DNA from 2 places in the Rothia sp. HMSC072E10 genome. Region 2 is predicted to be linked to the other one. Evidence: riboswitches for the same ligand, from Rfam matches in the RefSeq annotation. Region 2 holds a riboswitch; the other holds the start of a gene.
What was found. Region 2 has a riboswitch for S-adenosylmethionine ahead of HMPREF2944_RS01075 (LLM class flavin-dependent oxidoreductase). Riboswitches for the same ligand answer to the same signal wherever they lie in the genome.
Positions count from the first base shown of each region.

Region 1: it holds a riboswitch for S-adenosylmethionine, as region 2 does, so the genes downstream of both, HMPREF2944_RS03630 (bifunctional o-acetylhomoserine/o-acetylserine sulfhydrylase) here and HMPREF2944_RS01075 (LLM class flavin-dependent oxidoreductase) in region 2, are expected to answer to the same signal.

Region 1 is NZ_KV814488.1:73,738-81,105, forward strand. Features, by position in the region: gene HMPREF2944_RS03615 (ABC transporter) at 1-405, opposite strand, end outside; gene HMPREF2944_RS03620 (ABC transporter permease) at 407-1,267, opposite strand; gene HMPREF2944_RS03625 (ABC transporter ATP-binding protein) at 1,264-2,250, opposite strand; gene HMPREF2944_RS08995 (MFS transporter) at 2,651-3,859, opposite strand; gene HMPREF2944_RS09000 (ArsR/SmtB family transcription factor) at 4,004-4,354, shown strand; SAM riboswitch class IV at 4,509-4,621, shown strand; gene HMPREF2944_RS03630 (bifunctional o-acetylhomoserine/o-acetylserine sulfhydrylase) at 4,727-6,073, shown strand; gene HMPREF2944_RS03635 (homoserine O-acetyltransferase MetX) at 6,254-7,368, shown strand, end outside.
Region 2 is NZ_KV814481.1:77,289-84,025, forward strand. Features, by position in the region: gene HMPREF2944_RS01060 (ABC transporter permease) at 101-928, opposite strand; gene HMPREF2944_RS01065 (aliphatic sulfonate ABC transporter substrate-binding protein) at 928-1,989, opposite strand; gene HMPREF2944_RS01070 (ABC transporter ATP-binding protein) at 2,109-2,948, opposite strand; SAM riboswitch class I at 2,954-3,050, opposite strand; SAM riboswitch class IV at 3,227-3,335, shown strand; gene HMPREF2944_RS01075 (LLM class flavin-dependent oxidoreductase) at 3,451-4,878, shown strand; gene HMPREF2944_RS01080 (YchJ family protein) at 5,032-5,460, shown strand; gene HMPREF2944_RS01085 (NCS2 family permease) at 5,603-6,737, opposite strand, start outside.

The DNA.
Region 1 (7,368 bases), on a different contig from region 2:
GAGCAACCACACGATGCCCACATTGCTCAGGCCCGTCACGGAGGCCAACAGCGCGGGCACCGCCGCCGCACCCAGCCAGTAGCCCGCATCCACCGCTCGTGCCGTGCACACGTACTCGAAGACGCCGATCCACCGGTCGGTAGCGACGCGCGCGACAATGCCGGCGGCCACCGAGCTGAGGGTGGCAATCAGGGCGGTCGCGCAGCCGATGCGTACCGTATCGTTCGCGGCGAGGTCGGCACCCAGTAGCACCGTGAAAAGCACGTTGAGGCCCGGCACGAGAACCAGGGTCGTGATGGCCGTTCCGAGGGTTGCGAAGGTAATGGACGACGACCAGCCGATAGAGGCGGTAGACAGAGCTCGACGCACCACGCCGGGCAGGGAGTCAGTAGAGAGAACACGCACGCTACATCGCCCCTAGGGTGCCGCGGCGACGGGCGGAGGCGAGAGCCTTCCGCGCAAAGAGGAAAGCGCATGCCGCCCAGATGAAGCTCACGATCAGGGTCTGAACCAAGGGGAGGAGCGCATCCGCCGGGGTAGTGATGGCGGTACGCCCAAGTAGGAGGTGAACCGGCGCCTGCAGGGGAATGAGCACGCCCGCGGCATCCAGCCAGGCGGGCGCCTCAACGGTCGTGAAGAGGACCCCGGAAAGAATAAAAACCGGTACGAGCAGAAGCTCCTCGTAGGCGATAGCGTTCGGTGTGGCCACGAAGAACACCGCAATCATGAACGTGACCGACAGGCAGGCAAGCCATAGCAGGGGAACGCCCAGAACGTAGCGCGGCCAGAGGGCAGAAAAGTCCGTGACCTGCGGGTTGAGGGTCGCCAGGGCCCACGTCAACCACGCCAGCGGTAGGGCTGCCAGACCCACAATGGAGGCACTCGAAACGATAGCCGCCAGCACCCGCAGCGGAGAAATCGACCCCGAACACAGGTACACGAGGGTCCCGCGGAAGCGCTCAAAATTAATGATGCCTGCCGATACGATGCAGACCGACCACATGCCCACAATGCCCGCGCGGGTCCACGCCAGGGTCGGGTCGACAGTCTGCCCCGCGGAGCTCTGCGCCGCCGCGTGCACGGCGAGCGCCTGAATAATAACCGATCCGAGTACCGTACTGATGAGTAGCTGGATGAAGTAGGGGACCGTCAGGAACTGCCGCAGACTAAAGCCCATGAGCCGCAGCTGACGGGCGCACTCCTGCCACAGGTTGTACCCTCGGCGCTGTTGCCGGGACTCTACCGGACGCCGTGTCTGAGCGTTCATCGTTTGAGCCCCTCCGCCATCGCCAGGTATGCCTCTTCCAGGGTTGCCGGGCGAGTGTACGGCTCGGTCCGTACCCCAATGCGTGAGGCGGTGAGCCCCTCCGCCAGGATGCGGTGCGCCTCGCCCGCCTCGAACGTGGCGCGCTCGCCGTGCCAGTAGAGGGTCAGCTCCCAACCGGAACCGCGCGGGGCAAACAGCACCGCCGCCTTATTGCCGAGGAAGCCGCGTAGTGTATCAATGCCCTCGGTAGCAGTGGGGTCCACCTGAACCACGGTCGTGGCGGCAATACCTGCGTGCGCGGCAACGTCCTCGAGGGTGCCGCTCACCGCAACGGAACCGGCGCCCAAAACGGTGATGGTGTGCGCCAGATCCTCAATTTCGCCGAGGAGGTGGCTCGTCAGCAGAATGGCGGTACCTTCATCCGCCAGAGACCGGATGAGGGTACGCACGGTCAGGGCGATATCGGGGTCGAGCCCGTTGGTTGGCTCATCCAGCAGGAGCAGGGCGGGGGAGCCGAGCAGGGCGCGGGCAATATGCAGGCGCTGCTTCATGCCGCGGGAGAACTCTTGGACGGGCCGCGTGGCGGCGTCGGTGAGCTCTACACGGGCTAGGGCATGCTCCACCTCGTGTCGTCGAGCCCGCCCGGAAACCCCCGCAATATCGGCGAAGAACAGCAGGTTATCGCGGGCACTGGCGCGTGGGTAGAAGCCGTTCTCCCCGCCCAACGCGAGACCCACGTGACGGCGCGCCCGCTGCGGGTGAGCGATAGCATCAACGCCGTTCACGGTGAGGCTACCGCCGGTGGGAGTGAGCAGGGTCGAGCACATCTGCACGGTCGTCGTTTTGCCCGCACCGTTGGGGCCGAGAAGGGCATGAATTTCACCGGAGCTGACGCGAAGCGACACCCGGTCGACGGCGGTAAAGGCACGTTCGCCTGTGCCAAAGACGCGGCGAAGCCGTGCCGCGTCAAGAATTGTAGACATCGTGATAAAACCTTGCGGTGCTTAGTCACCCGAAGCCGCTTGAGCATGGTGTTCGCAGGCCTGCAATACGTGGGACGGGTGAGATGAATAGTCGTGAGAGAGGCACTACGTAGTGCCCGAATAATCCCAAGTCACCGACTGCAGGTGCGGAAGGTATAACAACGAAACCCTCAGAACTTTGGTATCCCAAGCGCACACTATGCGCTCCTGAAATGTATCGAACCAAAGCAGGGTTGTTTCTGAAATTTTTTAGAGCCCACCATCTGGGCGGGCATTCCGCGAGCCGGTGCGACTTTAGCGGGAGGTCATACCTCATCACTCCTAGATTCAAGGTTTCCATCAGTGTAGCACGGCTCACGGAATGCTGTGATTAAATTTTTTTTGATTTTATTCGAAGAAGTTAAAACGATCCCCCGTTATTCGATCGGAATGCCCCACCAAGTGCATAGACACCAAGAGAAATTGCGACTGCACATGCACTCATGACGGCTATACCGCTATACCCCGGAAACTGCGTAAGTAATGTACCGCCAACGGCACCGCTGATAGTTGTTCCAGCGTACATTGCCGTGTTTGAGAGGGATGATACAGTACCGCGAGCTATAGCGGTATGGCTTTGTAGCTCTCCCATGAGGACGGGGAGCATAATTCCTCCGAGAAAAAGTGCAAGAGTAAAAATACCTAAAGCAGTCCAGAAATTAGCTGTCAATGACGCCGAGAGATACACAATACTGAGTGCCATAAGTCCCATGAGCATAGTCTTCTGCGTACCTATATGTGCGACGAATCGTGACCCTGTGAGGGAGCCTAGAGCGTTGCCACATCCGATTACAAGCATGGCGAAACCGATGGTTGTCTGCGATGCCCCAAAGTCTCGCGCGAACCATGAACCTATGAAAGATAGAGATGCGAATACTCCTGTCTGGAAAATCAGGTACGCCAGGAGGGATAGCAAAAGTGAAGGGGCTTTTAAAACGTGCAGGTAGGGAGTCAGAAAATTTCCATCTTGCGCTGCAGACACAGGGGGAATGCTGGGAAAACGTGAATAGAGTATACCCAAGAGAAGAAGAGACGCTGCGGCGATTGCAAAAAATGGTATCTGCCATCCATAAGTGGAGAGGAAAGAACCTACAGGAATACCGGCGATTTGGGCTATGGCAAGTCCAGCCGTTGCATATCCCATAGTTTTAATAATGGCTTGTTTCGGCACTGTCATGGGGATAGATGCCCAAATCTGCGGTGAGATCAGAGAAGCGAACACTCCCGCAAGAAACCGGGCGGTAAAAAGAGACCAAAACCCCCATGCTAAACCGCATAAGCCCGTAAAAAGCGTAAAGCCGATGGACCCGGTAAGAATAATGCGCCTGCGATCAACGCGGTCTGACAGCGGGCCTGCAATGAGTGCGAAAATTGCATACCCTAAAGCGTATGCAGAGACGAACCACCCTGATTGTTCTGTGCTGGTGTTGAACTCCTTGCTGAGTAGCGGAAGCAGAGGGGCAGTGAGAAAAGTATCTGTGCCGATGACAAAGAGAGTGCTGAATGATACAAGCCGCATGGTTGCCTCAGAATTTTGAGGTAGCTGATGAGATGTATTGTGAGAACTCATTGTGCATCCTTTCATGTTATTTCTATGTTCGTCGAAATTAGAATAAATCTATATTATGCTAGAGGGCAAGCCCAAGATGTAATATTCTGTCACAGAGTCATGAAGGCTCAATACGTTATGCGAAAAACCCGGAAAGGCGTGGTTATGGGTAAGGAACGGCTGTATCACCCCACCTCTGATGACGTGACGTTGGATCGTGTCCTTGGCGCATTGTCAGACCCCATTCGACGAGATGTTCTCGCCCGTATCGCAGACCACGGGCCACAGTTCTGCGGTGATTTTGACTATGGAATCGCCAAATCTACGATGTCTTATCATTTCAAAGTGCTCCGAGAATCAGGGCTCATGCACACCGAAGTGCTGGGAACGCACCGTAAAATTACACGCCGAGACAGCGTGATTGAGAATCTTTTCCCCGGTCTTTTAGACTCTGTTGGACTACCACCGGGTCAAGGCCAATGGGGTGAATCTGCTGCGGATACTACAGGTGCCTGACTCGGCTAATCGGGTTGAGAGTATGCGAACCCCTAAAATGAGGTCAGAGCAAAGGCAATTCATAAAACGTCATCTTTGCAATGAAGCGTCTTAAAGTGTCGCGCACTCCTAAAACCCTTGACCCCGCGCAACCGATTATGACACCCTAATGACAGGTCAAGAGCGCCAGCGACAAGCCCCAGCTAGCTGGCCGGCAACCCTCCTCCGCGGTGGGGTGCCCTGGGTGAAGACCGGGCGTTACGCACAAGCGTGACGCAAGCGCGGGACCGATGTGACCGAATCCGGTACATCAATCGTGACAGGACAACTCAACGACGATTCCTGTACCGCTCGGCATGCGGCCCCCTAACTATCCCCTTAGGAGAGCCAAGCATGAGCAACAACACTACCGTCCCGACTCCCGCCAACCCCGCCGGTTGGAAGTTCGAAACCCGCCAGATTCACGCGGGACAGGCACCGGATGCCGCAACGGGAGCTCGGGCACTACCCATCTACCAGACCACTTCCTTCGTCTTCGACAGTGCAGAGCAGGCAGCGAACCGCTTCGCTCTCGCCGAGCTGGGCCCCATCTACACCCGCCTCAACAACCCCACCCAGGAAGTTATCGAGAACCGCATCGCCTCCCTCGAGGGCGGCGTCGGCGCGCTCCTGCTGGCCTCCGGTCAGGCGGCCATCACCTACGCAATCCTGAACATTGCCGGTGCCGGTGACCACGTGGTCGCTTCGCCCTCCGTGTACGGCGGTACCTATAACCTGCTCAAGTACACCCTCGCCGATCTCGGCATCGAAACCACCTTCGTTGAGAATCCTGACAACCTCGACGAGTGGCGCGCCGCGGTTCGCCCCAACACCAAGCTGTTCTACGGCGAGTCCGTGCCCAACCCCCGCAACGACGTGCTCGACATTGAGCCCATCGCCGCAATTGCCCACGAAAACGGCGTGCCCCTGATCGTGGACAACACCGTGCCCACCCCCTACCTGCTGCGCCCCATCGAGCACGGCGCGGATGTGGTCGTCCACTCCGCCACCAAGTACCTGGGCGGCCACGGCACCTCCATCGGCGGCGTGATTGTGGACTCCGGTAACTTCGACTACGGCGCAGACCCCGAGAAGTTCCCCAAGTTCAACCAGCCTGCCCCCGGCTACCACGGCCTGGTCTACGCACGCGATCTGGGCAAGGACTCCGCGTTCGGTGCGAACCTCTCCTACATTCTGAAGGCCCGCGTTTCGCTGCTGCGTGACACCGGTGCCGCCATCTCGCCGACCAACGCCTTCAACATCGGCATCGGTCTGGAGACCCTCTCCCTGCGCATCGAGCGCCACATCGAGAACGCCACCAAGGTCGCTCGCTGGCTCGAAGCCAACCCGCAGGTCGACCGTGTTATCTGGGCTGGCTTGGAATCCTCTCCCTGGTACGAGCGCGCACAGAAGTATCTGCCCAAGGGCCCCGGCGCGGTCGTCGGTTTCACTCTCAAGGGCGCAACCCTGGAGCAGACCCGCGACTTCGTGGACGCCCTGAAGCTGCACTCGAACGTGGCCAATATTGGTGACGTGCGCTCGCTCGTGATTCACCCGGCCTCCACCACCCACTCCCAGCTGTCCGCCGAGGAGCTGGAGAAGATTGGCGTGTACCCGAACTTCGTGCGCCTCTCCGTCGGCATCGAGAACATCGACGATATTCTTGCCGACCTGCAGCTGGGTTTCGACACCCTCTCCTAAACGCGGCGGCCCGCCCCCGCGGACGGGCCGAGGAGGCGCCACCCGGCACCCCTCAGCCCGTCCGCGGGGGATTACCCCGCATCCGTTATCTTTGCCGTTTCTGACCCGCCGCCCCTAACTGGCCGACGCGTTCTTACCGCCGCGACGCGGACAGCTCTGCACAACCCACCGGAGGGACCCATGACCGCTCAGACCACCCCCGAAACCTGTACTGCCCAGCCCGTGACCGCCCCCATTCCCGTGGCGGGCACCCGCACCGAACATCCCGAGGCGCAGGGCTACCTGCGTCAGCTGGCCATCGGTGATTTTGAACTTGAATCCGGCATCACCCTGCCGCAGGTGACCATCGGCTACGAAACCTGGGGTACCCTCAACGAGACCGGCGATAACGCCATCCTCATCCTGCACGCACTCACCGGCGACACGCATGTCTCCCGCGGCGTGCCCACCCCGGATATGCCCGCGCCCCTCATCCGCGCTATCGAATCCGACGGCTGGTGGGAGGGCATCGTGGGCCCCGGCGCGGTCATCGACACCAACCGATACTTCGTCGTTGCCCCCAATATTCTGGGCGGCTGCTACGGTTCGACCGGTCCGGCCAGCATCATTCCCGAGGGCTACCCGGGCGCCGGCGAGCACTGGGGATCCCGATTCCCGCTCGTCACCATCCGCGACTCGGTGCGTGCTGAGGCGCGTCTGGCCCGGGCCCTGGGCATCACGAGCTTCCGCTACGTCATCGGCGGTTCCCTCGGGGGCGCACGCGCCGTAGAATGGGCCGCAACCAACCCCGAGCTGGTGCGCGGATGCGCGGTCATCGCTTCCGGTCCTTCGGCCACCGCCGAGCAGATTTCCTGGGCGCACACGCAGAACCTGGCGATTCGCTCCGACGCGAACTTTGCCGGCGGCGACTACTACAACGGCCCCGCGCCGGCCGCGGGCCTCGCCCTGGCCCGCCGCATCGCCCACACCACCTACCGCAGCCCCGCCGAGCTGGAGCACCGCTTCGGCCGCGAGGAGAACCGCGGAGAAAGCGTTGAGGGCGGCTTGCTGGGCCAGCATCGCGGACGCTACGCCATCGAGAGCTACCTGGATCACCACGGCAACAAGCTGGTGGAACGCTTCGACGCGAACAGCTACCTGGCCGTCAACGAGGCCCTCATCTCGCACGATGTGGCGCGCGGTCGCGGCTCGCTCTCGCAGGCGCTGGCCCGCACCGATTGCGAGTGGACAATTGCCGCGGTGAACACCGATCGCCTGTTCTTCCCGCACGAGTCGCATCGCCTGGCGGAGGCGTT
Region 2 (6,737 bases):
CCGCCGACTTCTTTTTCCGGCGCGTCACGATGACTGACGCGCGGACATCTCTCCTGAAAACTCAGCGCGTGCTGAGCGTTGCGTTTAGCTGCCGGTGGCGCTAGTTGCTGGGGTACTTTGCCTTGACCCAGCGCTCAAACAGGCCGACGAGGGCGTCCGTAATCTTGCCCAGGATGGCCAGCGCCACGATGGCGAGCAGCAGGCGGTCGGTGCGGCCGTTGTTCTGCGAGTCGGTCAGCAGGTAACCCAGGCCCATGGAGGCGCCCAGCAGCTCGGCGGCGACCAGGAACAGCCACGCCTGAGCGAGCGCGAGGCGCAGACCCGAGATGACGGCGGGCAGAACCGCGGGAAGCTGAACCGTGGTGAACAGGCGCAGGCCCTTCAGGCCGAAGGCGCGGGCCATCTCCACGAGCTTGGGGTCCACGTGGGCGAGGGCAGCGGAAACCGTGGTGTACACGGGGAAGAACGCGCCGATGGCCACGAGGGTCACCTTCGAGTTCTCGCCGATGCCAATCCACAGCAAAAGCAGCGGGACCCACGCGAGTGAGGGGACCGCGCGCAGAGCGCCGATGGTCGGGGCGACGAACACGCGCACCGGGGTCGACAGGCCAATCAGCGATCCCAGCACCAGGCCGAGTACCGCGCCGATGCCGAAGCCAATCAGCACGCGCTGGGTCGAAATCGCGACGTGCTTGGCCAGCTCACCGCGCTGCGCCAGCTCGATACCGGCGCCCACCACACGGTCGGGGGAGGGCAGCTGGACCTGCGTGAACACGCCGTTGGTGCTCAGAATATACCAGAGCGCAATGAGCGCCAGGGGCAGGATCAGGCCCAGGTACTGCTTGCCGGCGAAGGGGTTCGAGGGAAGCTTCGGCGTCGGGAGCTTGGCCGCGCTCTCCTGCGCGGGGGCAATGGTTGCGGCGGTCATTACTTCTCCACCGCCTTGGCAATCTTCTCGACTGCGGCGCTGTCAGCCTTCTTCGCGAACTGGTCGTCCACGATGCTGTTCAGGGCCTTGTCCACGTCGGACTGGGAGGGGACGTCGCCGGACTCGACCAGAATCGGGCCAACGCCCTTGAGTACCTCAACCTGCTTGGCGCCCGGAACCGGGTCGATGTCCAGGTGGGTGCGGTCCATGACGACCTGGGCGGTCTCGTGCTTAATGCCGGACTCTTCCTCGACAATCTTCACGGCCTCTTCGGGGTTCTTCTTGGCCCAGGCGCGAGCGTACTCGTACACGTCCACGATGACCTGCGCGGCGGTCGGGTTGGACTGAATGAACTTCTCGGTGGCGTTCAGGAAGCCGTAGGTGTTGAAGTCCAGGTTGCGGTAGAAGAGCACGTCGCCGCTCTCCACCTCGGCGGCAGCCATAATCGGGTCCAGACCGCTCCACGCGTTGACCTGGCCGTTGTCCAGGGCGGTGCGGCCGTCGGCGTGCTGCAGGTTCTGAATGTTCACGTCGGAGGCGGAAATGCCGGCCTGCTTGAGGGCCTGCAGGAGCAGGAAGTAGGGGTCGGTACCCTTGGTGACGGCCACGCTCTTACCCTTCAGGTCGGTGACCTTGGTGATGCCCGAGTCCTTGCGGGTGACGAGCGCCGACCACTCGGGCTGCGAGTAGAGGCTGATGACCTTGATGGGGGAGCCGTTCGCGCGGGCCAGCAGCGCCGCCGAGCCCGCGGTGGAACCGACGTCGATGTTGCCGCTGCGCAGCGCCTCGTTGGCCTTGTTCGAGCCGGCCGACTTGACCCACTCAACCTTCTTGCCCTCGGCGGACAGGGCGGTCTCGAGCCAGCCCTTCTTGTGGATAATCAGCGAGAGCGGGTTGTAGGTGGCGTAGTCAATGGTCACGGTGTCCTTGCCGCCGCCGGCTGCACCGGAGGCGTTGGAGGAGCCGGAACCCTCACCGGCGCAACCGCTGAGCAGGGTTGCGAAGGCGGCGGCTGCGGCCAGGGACTTGAGGGCGGTACGGCGAGACGGGGAGAAAGTCATGATGGTTCTTTTCGCTTCTGAAGATGATGATGTGATGAGATGAGGAGCGCGGCCCGCAGGGTATAGCTAATTGGTTATATACCCTAGACGGCGCTAATACCGAGAGGGCTTGCGGCGGCTTAGGCCGCGATTTCCTCCACACCGAGCTCGGCGAGCAGTTCGCTACGCAACGCGGTGATTTCTGCATCCGCGCGGTCGCGGGGGTGGGCACGGTCAACGGTCACGATGCGCTGAATGGTCGCGGGGCCCTCCGGGGTATCCTTACCGAGCACGATGACCCGGTCGGAGAGGTAGAGCGCCTCCTCCACGTCGTGGGTGACCAGCAGAATCGTGGTCGGATCCTGGCGGTGCACGTCCAACAGCAAATCCTGCATGTTGATGCGGGTCAGCGCGTCAAGGGCGCCGAAGGGTTCGTCAAGCAGCAGCACGCCGGGGGTGCGGGCGAGCGCTCGGGCCAGGGAGACGCGTTGCGCCATGCCGCCCGAAATTTCCTTTGGGCGGTGGTCGGCGTACTCGCTCAAGCCGACCAGGCTCAGCAGGCGGGTCACGGTCGCCTCGCCCTCGGCCTTCTTGGTGCCCTGCGGCAGGCCGAGCGCCACGTTGTCGGCGACGGTGCGCCAGGGGAGCAGTCGCGGTTCCTGAAAACCAATGGCCACGCGGGGGTCGAGTCCGGTCACGGCTTTCTCGCCGATGCGCACGGTGCCGGCGGTGATGCGGTTCAGGCCGGCGGCTGCACGCAGGAGGGTGGATTTGCCGCATCCCGAGGAGCCAATCACCGAGATAATTTCGCCGGGTTCGGCGGTGAAGGTGACCTCGCGCAGAACCTCGTGGGTTCCGCCGGGTACCGCAAAGGACTGGCCAACGGCATCGAAGACGAGGGGCACTGCGGCACTGGATACGGCGTGCCGGTTCGCTGAGGATTCGGATGCGCCGGGAGTTACTGCACTGTTGAGTGTCATAGTCACTTCCATCGTTCCTGGCGTTAGCACCGGCGGTGGGGAAGCCGCTATCGGTTGCTGCGACGTCGTGGAGCCAGGTCTCTCGGTCGCTCTGGATGGTTTGCTCTACTCACCCTATGGGCTGTGCCACGCCTCAATCAACCCTGCGGGCGCGTATGAATTTCTATGACTCTTTATTTCGCATTTATCACGAAATATTTCGGTCCCGCGTCACAAAAAGATTTTTTCGTCACAAACGTGCTCTCCCTCCCGCGCGCACCGTAGACTCGGAACCACGAGATCATGAGTCCCGGCGCTAAGCTCTGGCTGGCCGGGCGGCAACCCTCTCCCGTAGCGGGGTGCCCCAGATGATGATCTGGCCTCAACGTTACGAGGCAAGTACGGCGCGAACGCGCCACCTGCACGAAGGCCACCACCGAACGCAGAAGGCATCAGGAGGCGGCGCGCGGGGTGCAGGGCACAAACCCGATCGTCCCCCCGATCATTCGCGAAAGGAAAATCGATGGCTGAGCAGAAGAAGCGCATCGTAGTTAACGCATTCGAGATGACCTGCATCGGTCACCAGAGCTTCGACCTCTGGCGTCACCCGCGCTCCCGCGCAACCGAGTACAACACCATCAAGTACTGGACTGACCTGGCTAAGACCCTTGAGCGCGGCCTGTTTGACGCCGTGTTCATCGCTGACGTGGTCGGCATCTACGACGTGTACAAGAACTCTGCCGCTCCCGCTATCGAGGGTGCCGCTCAGGTTCCCGTGAATGACCCCGCAACCCAGATTTCTGCAATGGCTGCAGTGACCGAGCACCTCGGCTTCGGTGTGACTGCTGCCGCTACTTTCGAGCAGCCCTACACCCTGGCTCGCCGCTACGCCTCCCTCGACCACCTCACTGAGGGCCGCGTCGGCTTCAACGTTGTGACTTCTTACCTGCCTTCGGCTGCTGAGAACCAGGGCCTGCCCACCCAGATCCCGCACGACGAGCGTTACGAGATCGCCGACGAGTTCCTGGACGTCTGCTACAAGCTGTGGGAAGGCTCCTGGGAAGACGGCGCAGTCATCAAGGACCGCGAGCGCGGCATCTACGCTGACCCCTCCAAGGTTCACCCGATTGGCCACAAGGGCAAGTACTTCTCCGTGCCCGGCATCTCCCTGACCGAGCCGAGCCCGCAGCGCACCCCCGTGATCTTCCAGGCTGGTGCATCCAGCCGCGGCCAGAAGTTCTCCGGTAAGCACGCCGAGGCTGTGTTCATCAGCGCCCTGCGCCCGGACCTGACCCGCGTTGTGACCGACCGTATTCGCGCCGCTGTCGAGGAGCAGGGCCGTAGCCGCGACGACGTGAAGATCCTGGCAATGCTCTCGGTCATCGTGGATGAGACCGAAGAGAAGGCAAAGGCAAAGTACGAGGATTACAAGAAGTACGTGAACCTCGACTCTGCACAGGCTATTGTCGGCGGCTGGTCCGGTGTTGACCTGTCCCAGTTCGACGAGGACGAGGTCCTGAACTACGTGCAGACCGAGTCGATTCAGTCCTTCCTGACCCCCTTCACCCTGCAGGCGAAAGACAAGAAGTGGACCCGCAAGGACATCGCTGAGCACACCACCCTCGGCGGCATGGGCGAGGTCATTGTTGGTGACCCGGTTCAGGTTGCTGACGAGCTGGAGCGTTGGATCGACGAGGGTGGCCTGGACGGCATCAACCTGGCGTACCACGTCTCCCCGGGCTCCTTCGAGGACTTCATCGAGTACGTTGTTCCCGAGCTGCAGAAGCGCGGCCGCTACCGCACCGAGTACGAGGGCAACACCCTGCGTGAGAACATCTTCGGTAAGGGCCACACCAAGGTTGCTGACTCCCACCCGGCTGCTAAGTACCGCGGCGCATACGTGGGCAAGCCTTCCGCGGCTGACACCCCGGCTCGCGCAATCGCTGAATAAGCGGTGCCGCTGATGCGTGCCGTGTAGGTTCGCTCAAACTTAACGATTGAAAACAAGAACGCCCGTTCTGCTGGAGGATTTGTATCCCCGGCAGAGCGGGCGTTTCTCTGCGCTGTGCTTTCTTGGCGCGGCGCGTTCCCTATACTGGTTGGCATGACTGAACTGAATCATGACGACCGCTGCCCCTGCTCGAGCGGCGAGGTGTACGGCGCCTGCTGCGGCAGGTTCCTGGGCGAGTTTGCCGCCTCCGGAACGCTGACCGCCCCCGCGCCGGAGCAGCTGATGCGCTCGCGTTTTACCGCCTTTGCGACCGGCGATGCGGCGTACCTGCTGGCGAGCTGGCATCCGAGTACCCGCCCGAGCACCCTGGAGCTGGAGGATGGTATCCGCTGGTACCGCCTGGATATTCTGGGCTCTTCGGGCGGCCCCTTTGACGCCTCCGGCACGGTGGAGTTCGTTGCGTATTACCGGTCGGTGCCGGGCACCCCTGTGGAGGAGCGGGTGAAGGGCAGTATGCACGAGCTGTCGCGCTTTGAGAAGGTGGGCGGCGCCTGGTTCTACGTGGATGGAGACGTCCGCTAAATCTCGTAACTTTCCCTGCCTCTCGTACATGCTGAGTGCGGGTGGGCAGATAAAGAAATGGCAGAATCATTCCGAAACCGGAACGATTCTGCCATTCTTCGTATATGCCCCTCAAAGAGGCGATTATCGGGAGTTAGCGGACTTAGTGGGTCCAGCCGTTAATGATGCCCATACCGAAGTAAATCACGAACACTGCGGAGACCAGGTACATCAGCCAGTGCACATCCTTGCCGCGGCCCTGCACCAGGCGAATGAAGGTGTAGGACACGAAACCGGCACCAATACCGTTCGCAATCGAGTACGACAGCGGCATGAAAATAATGGTCAAGAACGCCGGGATGCCCAGACCCCAGTCGGTCCAGTCGATGTTCACGGCCTGGCGGATCATCAGGAAGCCGACCACGACCAGAGCCGGGGCGACCGCCTCGAAGGGAACGATGGTGACCAGCGGCGAGATGAAAATCGCCAGCAGGAACAGCACACCGGTCACAATGTTTGCGAAACCGGTGCGTGCGCCCGCACCAATACCGGTGGCGGACTCCACGAAAATTTGGTTGGCGGAACCGGATGCGCCACCACCGACAACGGAACCGAAAGCGTCCACGAGCAGGACCTTGTCGATGTCCTCGACCTTGCCGTCCTTCATGGTGCCAGCCTCTGCGGCAAGACCCACCGAAACGCCCATCGCGTCGAAGAACACGGACAGCAGAATGGTGAACACCAGCAGCGAAGCAGCCAGCGGACCGATATGGGTGAACGCGCCGAACAGGTCAGCGGAACCGATGAGGGAGAAGTTCGGGGTGGTGAACTTCAGGTCAGCCAGGGAGGGCACGTTCAGGGACCAGCCGGTTGCAGCCTTCTTCACGGAACCGGAGGGGACAACCGCCTCCAGAATCAGGGACAGCGCGGTGGAGGCGAGCACGCCCCATAGGATCGCGCCCTTCACGTTACGGATGAACAGGGCGATGGTGAAGAACAGGCCGAAGAGGAAGACGAGGGTGGGCCAGCCGAGCAGGTGACCACCCGCGCCGAGGCTCACCGGAACGGTGGTGCCAGCTGCGTCAGGCATGCGGCGGATAATACCGGAGTCGACCAGACCGATAAAGGAAATGAAGAAACCGATACCGACCACGATCGCGGTCTTGAGCGACTCGGGGACCGCCTCAAACACCGCGGTACGGAAGCCGGTGAGCACCAGAACGGTCATGATCAGACCGGCGAGAACGACCAGGCCCATGATGTCTGCCCAGGTCAGGTTCGGGGTGGTGGCAATGGTG